4 regions of the Methylovorus glucosotrophus genome follow, and region 2 is predicted to be linked to each of the others. Evidence: predicted binding sites of a transcription regulator. Region 2 holds the regulator's gene; each other region holds the start of a gene.
What was found. The regulator sigma-54, encoded in region 2, starts transcription at its own class of promoters, with help from an activator protein. The targets are predictions, from matches to a motif close to TGGCACNNTTCCTGCT.
Positions count from the first base shown of each region.

Region 1: the regulator sigma-54 is predicted to act here: its motif matches at 1,488-1,503, upstream of FNL37_RS08120 (ammonium transporter).
Region 3: the regulator sigma-54 is predicted to act here: its motif matches at 1,313-1,328, upstream of FNL37_RS01615 (TorF family putative porin).
Region 4: the regulator sigma-54 is predicted to act here: its motif matches at 1,580-1,595, upstream of FNL37_RS12435 (CmpA/NrtA family ABC transporter substrate-binding protein).

Region 1 covers NZ_VMSE01000001.1:1,747,409-1,750,521, forward strand. Annotated here, with positions in the region: gene FNL37_RS08115 (Spy/CpxP family protein refolding chaperone) at 1-48, opposite strand, end outside; gene FNL37_RS08120 (ammonium transporter) at 241-1,449, opposite strand; gene arsB (ACR3 family arsenite efflux transporter) at 1,667-2,689, opposite strand; gene FNL37_RS08130 (arsenate reductase ArsC) at 2,686-3,113, opposite strand, start outside.
Region 2 covers NZ_VMSE01000002.1:144,183-147,295, reverse strand. Annotated here, with positions in the region: gene lptB (LPS export ABC transporter ATP-binding protein) at 1-449, shown strand, start outside; gene FNL37_RS11655 (RNA polymerase factor sigma-54) at 474-1,928, shown strand; gene hpf (ribosome hibernation-promoting factor, HPF/YfiA family) at 1,956-2,285, shown strand; gene hprK (HPr(Ser) kinase/phosphatase) at 2,369-3,113, shown strand, end outside.
Region 3 covers NZ_VMSE01000001.1:357,596-360,708, reverse strand. Annotated here, with positions in the region: gene FNL37_RS01625 (YifB family Mg chelatase-like AAA ATPase) at 1-861, opposite strand, end outside; gene FNL37_RS01620 (accessory factor UbiK family protein) at 871-1,137, opposite strand; gene FNL37_RS01615 (TorF family putative porin) at 1,380-2,204, shown strand; gene glnK (P-II family nitrogen regulator) at 2,302-2,640, shown strand; gene FNL37_RS01605 (ammonium transporter) at 2,653-3,113, shown strand, end outside.
Region 4 covers NZ_VMSE01000002.1:280,844-283,956, reverse strand. Annotated here, with positions in the region: gene FNL37_RS12440 (nitrate regulatory protein) at 181-1,452, shown strand; gene FNL37_RS12435 (CmpA/NrtA family ABC transporter substrate-binding protein) at 1,869-3,113, shown strand, end outside.

The sequences.
Region 1 (3,113 bases), on a different contig from region 2:
ACCCAGCAGCAACAGGCCTGGCAAAATAATGTGTTTATTGATTTTCATGTCTCGCTCCTTTAACTCACTCAGTATTAAGTGTCACGCAAAGTAAGACGCCGCGTGGAGCAAAAGGTTAAAGGCGTTTGAATCAAAGTATGTTAACTGGGGTAAATAGTTGTAAAGACCATCAAACCGAATAAAAACGCCCGACTAATCGGGCGTATTAAAATTGATTCAGTTAAATTTTTTAATCCGGGTTCAATCATCTCCCAACGCACTAAGCTGCGAAGTCGCAGGGATTTTATGAATACTCAGATCAGCGCCCATGTACTCCTCCTCCTGCGTCAAACGGATGCCGACCACCGCCTTCAGCACGCCATAGACCACCAATCCGCCCGCCAACGCGATCGCAACACCTAGCGCCGTGCCGATTAACTGCGAAACGATGTTGACGCCGCCCATGCCGCCCAGGGCGTGTGATCCGAAGATCCCAGCAGCGATACCGCCCCACGCGCCACACAGGCCATGCAATGGCCATACGCCGAGGACGTCGTCGATTTTCCAGCGGTTTTGCACCAGGGTGAAGGTCCAGACGAACAACACGCCGGCAACGCCACCAGTGACCAAGGCGCCCAGGGGATGCATGACGTCGGAGCCTGCGCAGACGGCGACCAGGCCCGCGAGCGGGCCATTGTGTACAAAGCCGGGGTCGTTGCGGCCGAGGATGACGGCGGCGATGGTGCCCCCGACCAGTGCCATGAGGGAGTTCAGCGCGACCAGGCCGCTGACGGCATTCAGGGTTTGGGCGGACATGACGTTGAAGCCAAACCAGCCGACGGTGAGTATCCATGCACCCAATGCCAGGAATGGGATATTGGATGGTGGAAATGCATGCAGACGGCCATCTTTGCTGTAGCGGCCGTGGCGGGCGCCTAGCATGATGACGGCGCCGAGGGCGATCCAGCCGCCCATGGCATGTACTACCACAGATCCGGCAAAGTCATGGAAGGCAAAGCCGAACTGCTGGGTGAGCCAGGCCTGAATACCGTAATGGCCGTTCCAGGCGATGCCTTCAAAGAAGGGATACACCAGCCCGACCAACGCAAATGTCGCGGCGATTTGCGGATTGAATTTGGCACGCTCGGCAATGCCGCCAGAGATAATGGCGGGAATCGCAGCGGCAAAGGTCAGCAGGAAGAAGAACTTGACCAGCTCATAGCCATTTTTGGCGGACAGCACATCCGCGCCGTGCATGAAATCCACGCCATAGGCAATGCCATAGCCAATGAAAAAATAGGCAATGGTGGATACTGAAAAATCCACCATGATCTTGACCAGGGCATTCACCTGGTTTTTGCTGCGCACCGTGCCTACCTCCAGAAAGGCAAACCCGGCATGCATGGCAAGCACCATAATCGCCCCGAGCAATATAAAAACTACATCATTTGCTGACTGCACTGTCTCCATTACTTACTCTCCTGTGAAATTTTTGTTTGGCTCAGAAGAGCAAAATTCAAGCCAATACAGCAAGTTATTGTTTCTTCAGGATTTCAGTTTTGGGGCATTTTAGATTTTGCACGATTAAAGTGCATTTATAAGTGCATTGCACGTTTAATGTGCATTAGGAGGATTTAAGCTTAAGAATGTAGCTTCCGGCCGCGATATCGCGCCTGAAAATGGAGCATCAACGCTTTGCCTCATACCAATACTGACTGCGATTCACCACTTGCACGATAAGCAGCATGACGGGCACCTCGATCAGCACACCAACCACGGTGGCCAGCGCCGCCCCGGAATGAAACCCGAACAGGCTGATGGCGGTGGCCACAGCCAGCTCGAAAAAATTGCTGGCGCCAATGAGGGAAGAAGGTCCGGCAATCGCATGCACCTCGCCCACTTGCCGATTCATCCAGTAAGCCAGCCCAAAATTGAAGAAGACCTGCACCAGAATCGGCACCGCGAGCAGCAGGATCACCAAGGGCTGCTCCATGATGGCCTGCCCCTGAAAGGCAAACAGCAGCACCAGCATAAGCAGCAATGCCAGCATGGACCATGGCCCGGTTTTCTCCAGCACGGCATTGAGGCGGGGCGTGCCTTGCTGCAGCAGGTGTTTGCGCCAGCCCTGGGCAATGATCACGGGGATCACGATGTAAAACAGCACCGACACCATGAGGGTGGTCCATGGCACATGGATGGACGATAGCCCCAGCAACAGTGCCACGATAGGCGCAAAGGCAATCACCATGATGCTGTCATTGAGCGCCACCTGCGAGAGCGTAAATAGCGGATTGCCATTCACCAGTCGGCTCCAGACAAACACCATGGCGGTACAGGGTGCGGCGGCCAGCAGAATCAGTCCAGCGACATAACTATCAAGCTGCTCTGCCGGTAAATATGAGGCAAACACCTGATGGATGAACAGCCAGGCCAGTAACGCCATGGAAAAAGGCTTGATCGCCCAGTTGATGAAGAGCGTGACAGAGATGCCCTTCCAGTGCGATTTCACTTCGCTCAAGGAGCGAAAATCCACTTTCATGAGCATGGGAATGATCATGACCCAGATCAGCAGGCCCACCAGCAGATTGATTCCCGCCCACTCCAGGCCAGCAACGGCTTCAAACCACGCGGGCAGCCATTGCCCCAGCATGACGCCGACCACAATGCACAAGCCTACCCATAGCGAGAGATAGCGCTCGAATATGTTCACGAGGTCTGCTCCTGTTGTTTTTGCCCTATCGCTTGCATGTGCTGGCGAATGGCATCGGGGCCCAGCTGGCTCAGGGGCAACGCCACCAGTTGAGCAACACAGCTTTCTATCTGCTGAAAAATACGCTTAAACGCGGCGCGCTTTTCAGCATCCGTGCCCTGTACGGCCGCCGGGTCTTCAAATCCCCAGTGGGCGGCGATGGGCTGACCGGGCCATACCGGGCAAAGCTCGCCTGCGGCGTTGTCACATACGGTAATGATGAAGTCCATTTGCGGCGCATCCGCTTGGGCAAATTCATCCCAGCTCTTGCTGCGCAAGGCGCTGGTGTCATAGCCTATCGCCGCGACTTGCTCGATGGCATACGGATTCACCTTGCCATTGGGATGGCTGCCTGCGCTGTAAGCCTTGAAGCGGCCCTGTCCCA
Region 2 (3,113 bases):
AGATGACGGTGGCCGAAAACATCATGGCGATTCTGGAGTTGCAGAAACTGGCGCCAGAACAGATGGAGAACCAGCTGGAATCGCTGCTGCAGGAACTGCATATCACGCATATCCGCAACAGCATGGCGGTCAGCCTGTCCGGCGGTGAACGCCGCCGCGTTGAAATCGCCCGCTGCCTGGCCACCAACCCCAGCTTCATTCTGCTGGATGAGCCATTTGCCGGCATCGACCCCATCGCCGTGCTGGACATTCAGAAGATCATCCGCTTTTTGACCGAACGCAATATCGGCGTGCTGATCACCGACCACAACGTGCGGGAAACATTAGGTATTTGCGACCGCGCCTATATCGTCAATGAAGGACGCGTCTTCGCGGCAGGCAAGCCCAGCGAAATTATTCACAACGATAGCGTAAGAGAAGTGTATCTTGGTAAGGACTTCCGCCTCTAAGCACACATTTGGCGGCCCCCACGTATGAAGCAAAGCTTACAACTCAAATTTTCGCAACACCTGGCGCTGACTCCGCAACTGCAGCAGTCCATCCGTTTGTTGCAGCTATCCACGCAGGAGCTCAATCAGGAGCTGGAAACCCTGCTGCAGGCGAATCCATTGCTGGAACGCGCTGACAAGATCGAAGAACCGCTGGAAATCCCCGACAACTTCATTGCAGCGCCAGTAGCCCCTGAGCCCAGCGTGGCCGCCACACCGGAGGAAGCTCCCCGCCAGGATGAATTTGGTGGCGATGACTATTTTGAATTCGGCAGCAGCAGCGGCAGTAACCGCTGGGAAGACAGCAGCTCCGGCAATGACGATGACAATGATTTCAGCTACCAGGAAGCGGTCAGCCTCAGCCTGCGCGATCATCTGCTAGGTCAGCTCAAGCTGTTGCCACTGTCCGAGCGCGACCAGACCTTGTCCATGCTGCTGGTCGATACCATTACCGACGACGGTTATCTGGAGCAGTCGCTGGAAGAGCTGGCCGACATGCTGCCGCCGGAACTCGAAATCGACATGCTGGAGTTGCAGACGGCGCTCAAGCATATCCAGAACCTGGACCCACCCGGCATAGGCGCGCGCAATCTGGCAGAGTGCCTGTCCTTGCAATTGCGCGCCTTGCCACCAGATACGCCTTATGTGGATCTCGCCATCAAGGTTGCCGAAACGCACTTGCCCCTGCTGGCAGCCCGCGATTACGCAAAACTGAAAAAATTGCTGGCCTGCGACGATGATGTATTGCGCGAAGTGCAACAGCTGGTGCTGCAACTCAATCCCCGCCCAGGTGGTGAATTCAGCAAAATCACGTCTGATCATTACATTCAGCACGAAATCGTGGTGAAGAAAATCAAAGGTGTCTGGCTGGCCCATCTGAACGACGAAGTCGTGCCCAAGCTGCGCATCAACCAGCTGTATGCCGGCATCCTCAAGCGCAATCGCGAAAGCTCGAGCCAATACCTGATGAGCCAGATGCAGGAAGCCAAGTGGATGATCAAGAACATCCAGCAGCGCTTCTCCACCATCCTGCGCGTTTCTCAGGCGATTGTGGATCGCCAGCGCAATTTCTTTGAGCACGGCGAGGTCGCCATGCGCCCCCTGGTGCTGCGCGAGATTGCCGATGAGCTGGGCCTGCACGAATCCACGGTGTCACGCGTCACCACGCGCAAGTACATGCTCACCCCACGCGGTGTTTACGAGCTTAAATATTTCTTTGGCAGCCATGTGGCTACCGAATCCGGGGGCGCTTGTTCCGCCACTGCCATACGCGCCCTGATCAAACAAATGGTCAGCGAAGAGAACCCGAAAAAGCCGCTGTCGGATAACCAGATCACGGATATCCTGGGTAAACAGGGCATCGTGGTTGCTCGTCGCACCATTGCCAAATACCGCGAGTCTTTGCAGATACCCGCGGCCAACCAGCGCAGATCGCTTTGATCTGCGTTTTACCTGAAGGAGTAAATCATGAACCTGCATCTCACCGGACACCATCTCGACGTTACCCCAGCCCTGCGCGAATATGTGCAGAGCAAGCTTGAGCGCGTGAGTAACCACTTCGACCATGTGATTGACGTCAAAGTCACCATGAGCGTAGAGAAGCTGGCGCAGAAAGTGGAAGCCACCATTCATGTGCCGGGTCACGATATCCATGCCGAAAGCAGCGGTGAAAATATGTACGGCGCGATTGACGCGCTGGCTGACAAGCTGGATCGCCAGGTTCTGAAGCACAAGGAAAAAGTAAGCGACCATCACAAGGCCAACGGTGCCCTCAAGCACCAGGCGGCTGCGGAATAAAGGTCTAAACCGGGGACAAGGCAAAGGCGTGTTGTCTTACGTACCGCCAGTTGCCTTGTCCCTGCCGAACATAAGGTAATCATATGGCTACCATCAGTGTTGCACAGCTTTACCGGGATATGCGCCGCAATCTCAAGCTCACCTGGGTTTCCGGGCTGAATGGCGGTGAAAACCTGCTCACCAGTGAAACGGTGACCAAGCCCTCGCTGGCACTGATCGGGCACCTGAATTTTGTACACCCCAACCGCGTGCAGGTGTTGGGCTGTGCCGAGATGGATTACTTGCGCAGCCTGCCCAAGCCAGAGCTCAAGAAAGCCATCCACAATCTGTTTTCCACCGACCTGGCCGCCGTTGTCGTCGCCAATGGTGAAAAACCACCCGCCGAGCTGAATGCCGCCTCGGATGATTTTCAAACCCCCTTGTTCACTTCACCCATGCGCAGCCCGGGGCTGATGGATGTCCTGAGCCATTATCTGGCGCAAGCCGTCGCCGAATCCGAGAGCTCCCATGGTGTTTTCATTGAAGTACAAGGCTTTGGCATTCTGATCAAGGGCAACCCGGCCATTGGTAAAAGCGAGCTCGCGCTGGAACTGATTTCGCGCGGACATCGTCTGGTGGCGGATGATATTGTCGATTTCTACCGCATTGCGCCGGACCGGCTTGAAGGGCGCTGCCCCCCTATCCTGCAGGACTTCCTTGAAGTGCGTGGCCTAGGCATCCTCAACATCCGTGCCCTGTTTGGTGACAACGCCGTCAAGCCCACCAAACCGCTCGACCTCATCATTCAGCTTGAGATGGCCGATACTCTTGCGCCGCAACTGCTGGACA
Region 3 (3,113 bases), on a different contig from region 2:
GCCCGGGCGTGGCACACTGCCGCCTCCCACCAGCGCCACCGCCGATGCCGTGTGGTGTGGCGCTCGGTAAGGCCGCTGCCGCCAAGCGCTTGCTCGAAACGCGCCGTTGAGCGACTGAATGGCGGCGGATTCCAATGCTTCTTCTTCGGTCATCGCGGGCAAAATACCTGGCAATCTGGCGGCCAGCATGGACTTCCCAGTGCCCGGCGGTCCTTGCATCAAGATACTGTGCCCGCCTGCCGCCGCCACTTCCAAAGCACGCTTGGCATGCGCCTGCCCTTTCACGTCGGCGAAGTCAGCATAAGCTAGCGTGGTGGATGGCACTTCCGGCTGCTGCAATGCCAACGGCGACTGACCAAGCAAATGCGCGCATACCGCAAGCAAGCTGCTGGCGGGCAGTATCTGCGCATCCGTCACCAGCGCAGCTTCCGCTGCACTGGCTTCGGGCAAAATAAAAGCCCGGCCATCGCGCCAGGCTTTATAGGTCATGGCCAAGGCCCCTTTGACGGGGCGCAGCTCCCCGGTGAGAGCGAGCTCTCCAGCCATTTCATATTGCGCCAAACCCTCTATCGGCAATTGGCCGGACGCCGCCAGAATCCCGATCGCGATCGGCAAATCATAGCGCCCACTTTCCTTGGGAAGATCGGCGGGCGCTAGGTTGACCGTAATGCGGCGAGCAGGAAATTCGAACTGCGCCGTCTGCAAGGCAGCGCGTACTCTATCTTTGCTCTCCTTCACCTCAGCTTCGGGTAAGCCGACTATCGTAAAGCTGGGCAATCCATTGGCAAGGTGCACTTCCACATCCACTGGTGGTGCATCCATGCCACACAATGCACGACTTTTAATGACCGCAAGTGACATGATTCACATCTAACTGTTGGTTTTTTGCAACAAAACTTCCAGTTCTGTCAGTTTTTGTTCCATTTTTTCCAATTTAATCTGCGCCTCATCCAGCTGTTGCCTTGCAACCCGCAACAAATCGGCCTGTACGTCAAATTCCTCTCGAGAAACCAGCTCCAACTTGGTGAACGCGCCCTGTAATAGTGCATTTAAATTCTTTTCCAGATCGCCCAATGGGGATGATTCGGAAATTTCCTTTATTTTCAATGACAAATCATTCAAAAAAGCCGTATTCATGTTTCATTTACCTCCATCCATTACGCCATATCGGCTGTTATTCAGTGCGCGCATACATATGTAAACGCACCATCGGGGTGCCGCAAATTATTGTAAACAAGGAAATACTCTCATTGTTTCACCCAGCTCATTACTTTAGCATTGTAACTCAATGTTTTTCCGTGCTTTGTCTTTTTGGCACGAGTGTTGCTTTATGTTTGTTGCTCGTTTTATGTTGTTTTTTTACTCTGAAAGGAAATTCAATGCGTAAATCGCTTTTACTGGTAGCCGTTCTTGGCACCTTCGCAGCACCTGCTGCCGTTTTGGCCGCCGACGCTGCCGCTGAAGAAGCTACTTCGCCACACACTTTCTCTTACAACATTGGCCTTTACAGCCAATACATTTTCCGTGGCTTGACCCAAACTGGTCGCGAGCCAGCTCTGCAAGGCGGCGTTGACTACTCCCACTCCAGCGGTTTCTACCTGGGCTCCTGGGGTTCTAACGTTAGCTGGGTAAAGGATGGCGGCTACAAGCAAGATTCCAGCTTGGAAGTTGACGTTTACGGTGGTTACAAGAATACCATTGGCGACACTGGCATTACTTACGACATCGGTGCCCTGCAATATTTCTATCCAGGCTCCAAGGAAAGTGGCCTGGGCGCTGCTGGCCTGACCGATCCTAACACCACTGAAATCTACGGTGCTTTGGGCTGGAATTGGATCACTGTAAAGAACTCTTATGTTGTGTCCAAGGGCGCTTTCGGTGTTGAAGATGGCCGTGGTTCCAACTATGTTGAAGCTAACGTTCTGTACCCATTCGCTGACACTGGCTACTCGCTGATCGCTCACGTTGGTTATCAGTACTTTGATGGCACTTCCACTGCCGGTGCAACTCGCATCGACAATGACAAGGTGTATACCTACACCGATTGGAAACTGGGTGCAGTTAAGACCTGGGCTAACGGTGTAAACGTAGGTGGTTACTACACTGGTACCGATGCTGGTGATGACGGCTGGAAAAACGCTGGCACCAACAACCGCAACCTGGGCCGTGATGCATTCACGTTCTTCGTTCAAAAAACCTTCTAAATTCATTTAACCCTCAAGGTTAAATTGTTTAGTTAAACTGGGATGAGGCGGCTGAGCAACCCGCCTCATCACTTTCAACACTCATCAGGAGACACGCATGAAATTCGTATCCGCGATCATCAAGCCATTCAAGCTTGACGAGGTACGTGAGGCTCTTTCCGCCATCGGCGTACAGGGGATCACCGTTACTGAAGTCAAGGGTTTTGGACGTCAAAAGGGCCACACCGAGCTGTATCGTGGTGCCGAATATGTCGTCGATTTTCTGCCAAAAGTAAAACTCGAAGTCGCCATTAAAGACGACATGCTCGATCAGGTGATTGAAGTGATTGAGAAGTCCGCCACCACCGGCAAAATCGGCGATGGCAAAATTTTCATTTTTGATCTTGAGCAGGTTTATCGCATCCGTACCGGTGAAACCGGTCCTGACGCGCTCTAATAGGGGACAGCCATGAAACGATTTTTATCTCTGATTACATTAGTTGGTATGTTGGGCCTGGGCACACTGGGCGCCAGCACCATTGGTTTTGCCGAAGATGAAGCTCCGGCAGCCACCACCACCGAGGCAGCACCTGCAGCTGCCCCAGCTGAAGCAGCGCCTGCCGCTGAGGCAGCCGCTCCTGCAGAAGCCGCACCTGCCGCTGCTGCTGAAGAACCAAAACTGGATACCGGCAGCGCTGCCTGGATGATCACTGCCACTGTGCTGGTCGTGATGATGGCGGTACCTGGCCTGGCTCTGTTCTACGGCGGCCTGGTTCGCACCAAGAACATGCTGTCCGTGGGCATGCAGGTATTCGTTGCCTTCTCCCTGATCTCCGTGTTGTGGGCCGTATATGGCTACAGTATGGCCTTCTCGGAAGGGAACGCGATTGTCGGCGGCCTGAGCAAAGCTTTCCTGGCAGGTGTGACGCC
Region 4 (3,113 bases), 140 kb from region 2:
GTGGGAAGCGCCCACCAGCGCGCCGGATGCCGCATCAGAAATACGGGCGGTTTGTATAGCCGCCTCGCTGAGCTACAATTCGGCGAATCATCAGCCACTTCACTACGTCTTGAAGTGCACGCCGTTCTCTGCCCCATGCCTGAAAGCATTGAGCACTGTTCTTGCTTGCACTGACTCATCATGCAGAATATTTCACCTGACAATACGATTTTATTGGCCAAAACGCGCCATATCGAAGAGCTGGAACGGCTCTCCGTCAGCATTCAGTTTGTCGAGAGCATAGGCTGGATGGTGCACCAGCTGCAGGCAGAGCGCGGTGCCAGCTGTCTTTATCTGGCCTCCGCTGGCAGCCGCTTCGCCAAAGAGCGCAGCGCCATCATTGAGCAGAACCAGATTTCGGAGTCGGCGTTTAAAGAGGCCTTGCAACGCTACCTCCATCACAACACCTCGGCAGATGCCAAACAGCTGACCCTGGTCTCGTGGATTTTGCTGGGGCTTGAGCAGCTCTTGCCCTTTCGCCACCAAGTCACCTTACTAAAGATTCCGTTCAGCGACTGCATACAGTCCTACACGCGGCTGATCGGCAGTCTGATTTCGCTCATTTTTGAAATTACCGACAATACCGTCAACAGCAAGATCTCGAGCTATCTGGTCGCGCTCTACAACCTGGTGCAAGGCAAAGAATTTGCGGGGCAGGAGCGCGCCCTCGGCTCGCATCTGTTTGGTTCGGGCTACATGCAACTGGAACACCAGCACAAGCTGCTGGAGCTGATAGCGCAACAGGACCGGCATTTTGAGCTGTTCAACCAGTTTGGCACGGATGCCTTGCGCGAAGCCTGGCGTACCACGCTGGAAACCGAAGCACACCACAGACAGCGCGCTTACAGAAGCAAGTTGACCGCCGCCAAAGACCAGCAGACACTCCAGCGCGCTGATAGCGATGCCTGGTTTGACGTTTGCAGCACAAGGCTCACGGAGATATGGCATATCCAGTGCCAATTGGTGGCCGCCATGCACGACACCCTGAACAGCTTGAGCGATCAGGCGCGACGGGATCTGGAAAACACGCGCCTGCATCTGGGCGAGCTGAAAGCCAGGCAAACGCCCACATCCAATGTCGACAACACGTTTTTCAATCTGGCGATTCCGCTGGAAAGTGCATTTACCTTTTTAGCCCACGACGAGCTCACGCCCTACCCCATGGAATCCATTATTGCCTTGCTGCAACAGCAATCGCAGCAACTGGCGGAAATTGAAAATGAGCTGTCGGAAACCAAAAAATCGCTGGCGGAAAGAAAGCGTATTGAACGCGCCAAAGGCTTGCTGATGAGCAAACTGGGCTTATCCGAAATGGAAGCCTACAAAATGCTGCGCAACACGGCGATGGAGCAAAATCGCAAGCTGATTGATATTGCCGAAAACATCATCACGCTATCCGCACAAGGGCAATAGTCCGCTTCATATCATGGTGCACTTGCACACAATAAGTGCGATGCATCACAAAGTTGCCTCGGCTGAATTTCAGCTTCGCTATTTATAAAATCATTAAAATTCAATCACTTAATTTTTAAAATAAAGTTGGCACAGGGTTTGCTTATGTCTAGACAAAATGTCAGGCCAACGGCGGCCTAACGTTTATGCAGCAGGGCATATCCCCCAGGAAATGACCTCTGCAAGTAGCAGTAACCTAGCCCAGCTGAATGCAGGCAAAGGTTAACAAACAGCACATTAAACGAAGCGATTGCGCTTCCACGGATATGGACAAAGGCGTCCAGCATGTAGACAGGAAACTGTTTGCAGGCTGGACGCCTTTTTTGTTTTTGCGGTTTTGATTTTGATACTTGATGCATCATTTTTAGGGAGCAGACATGAAAAAAACACCAGATACTGCAGCAGATAACGCTACACCTGACGTCGACACCAGTCGTCGCCAGTTTTTCAAGAACGCCGCCGCCGGCGCAGTGGGCGCTGCCGTCATGATGAACATGCTACCGGCAGGCTTGCGCAATCAGGCATGGGCTGCAGGCTCGGATGCTCCAGAAATCACCGAAGTCAAAATCGGCTTTATCCCGCTGACCGACTGCGCACCTATCGTTGTGGCTGCCCAGATGGGCTTCGACAAGAAATACGGCATCAAGATCGTGCCGTCCAAGGAAGCTTCCTGGGCTGGCGTACGCGACAAGGTGGTTAATGGCGAACTGCATGCGGCGCATGTGTTGTATGGCCTGGTGTATGGCGTGCAGATGGGCATAGGCGGTCAGCAAAAAGACATGAACGTGCTGCTGACGCTGAACAACAACGGCCAGGGCATTACGCTGGCCAACCAGTTGAAGGACAAGGGCGTCACCGGTGGCGCAACGCTGAAACGCCTGCTCGACAATGAAAACCGCGATTACACCTTCGCCCAGACCTTCCCCACGGGCACCCACGCCATGTGGCTCTACTACTGGCTGGCGACTTACGGGATCCACCCCTTCCAGGATGTGAAAACCATCGTGGTACCGCCACCGCAAATGGTCGCCAACATGCGTATCGGCAATATGGATGGTTACTGCGTGGGCGAGCCATGGAATGCACGTGCCATTTACGACAAGGTCGGCTTCACCGCTGCCACCACCCAGGAAATCTGGACCGACCATCCGGAAAAGGTGCTGGGCACCACCGCTGAATTTGTCGCCAAGAACCCCAATACCGCGCTGGCCATTACCAAGGCCATTCTGGATGCCTGCCGCTACATCGACGCTACCGCCAACCGCCCCGCGGTGGCCAAGCTGATTGCTGGCAAGGCCTATGTGAATGCGCCGGAAGAAGTCATAGAAGGCCGCTTCCTTGGCCATTACGACAATGGCATCGGCAAGAAATGGGAAGACCCCAACTACATGAAGTTCTTCAACGACGGCAAGGTGACCTTCCCTTACCTGTCCGATGGCATGTGGTTCCTCACCCAGCACAAGCGCTGGGGTTTGCTGAAAACCGATCCGGATTACCTGGCCATCGCCAAAAAGGTCAACCGCATCGACATCTACACCGAAGCGGCCAAATCCTTGGGCATCGCCGTACCAAGCGACCCGATGCGCAGCAGCAAGCTGATCGACGGCGTGGTGTGGGATGGC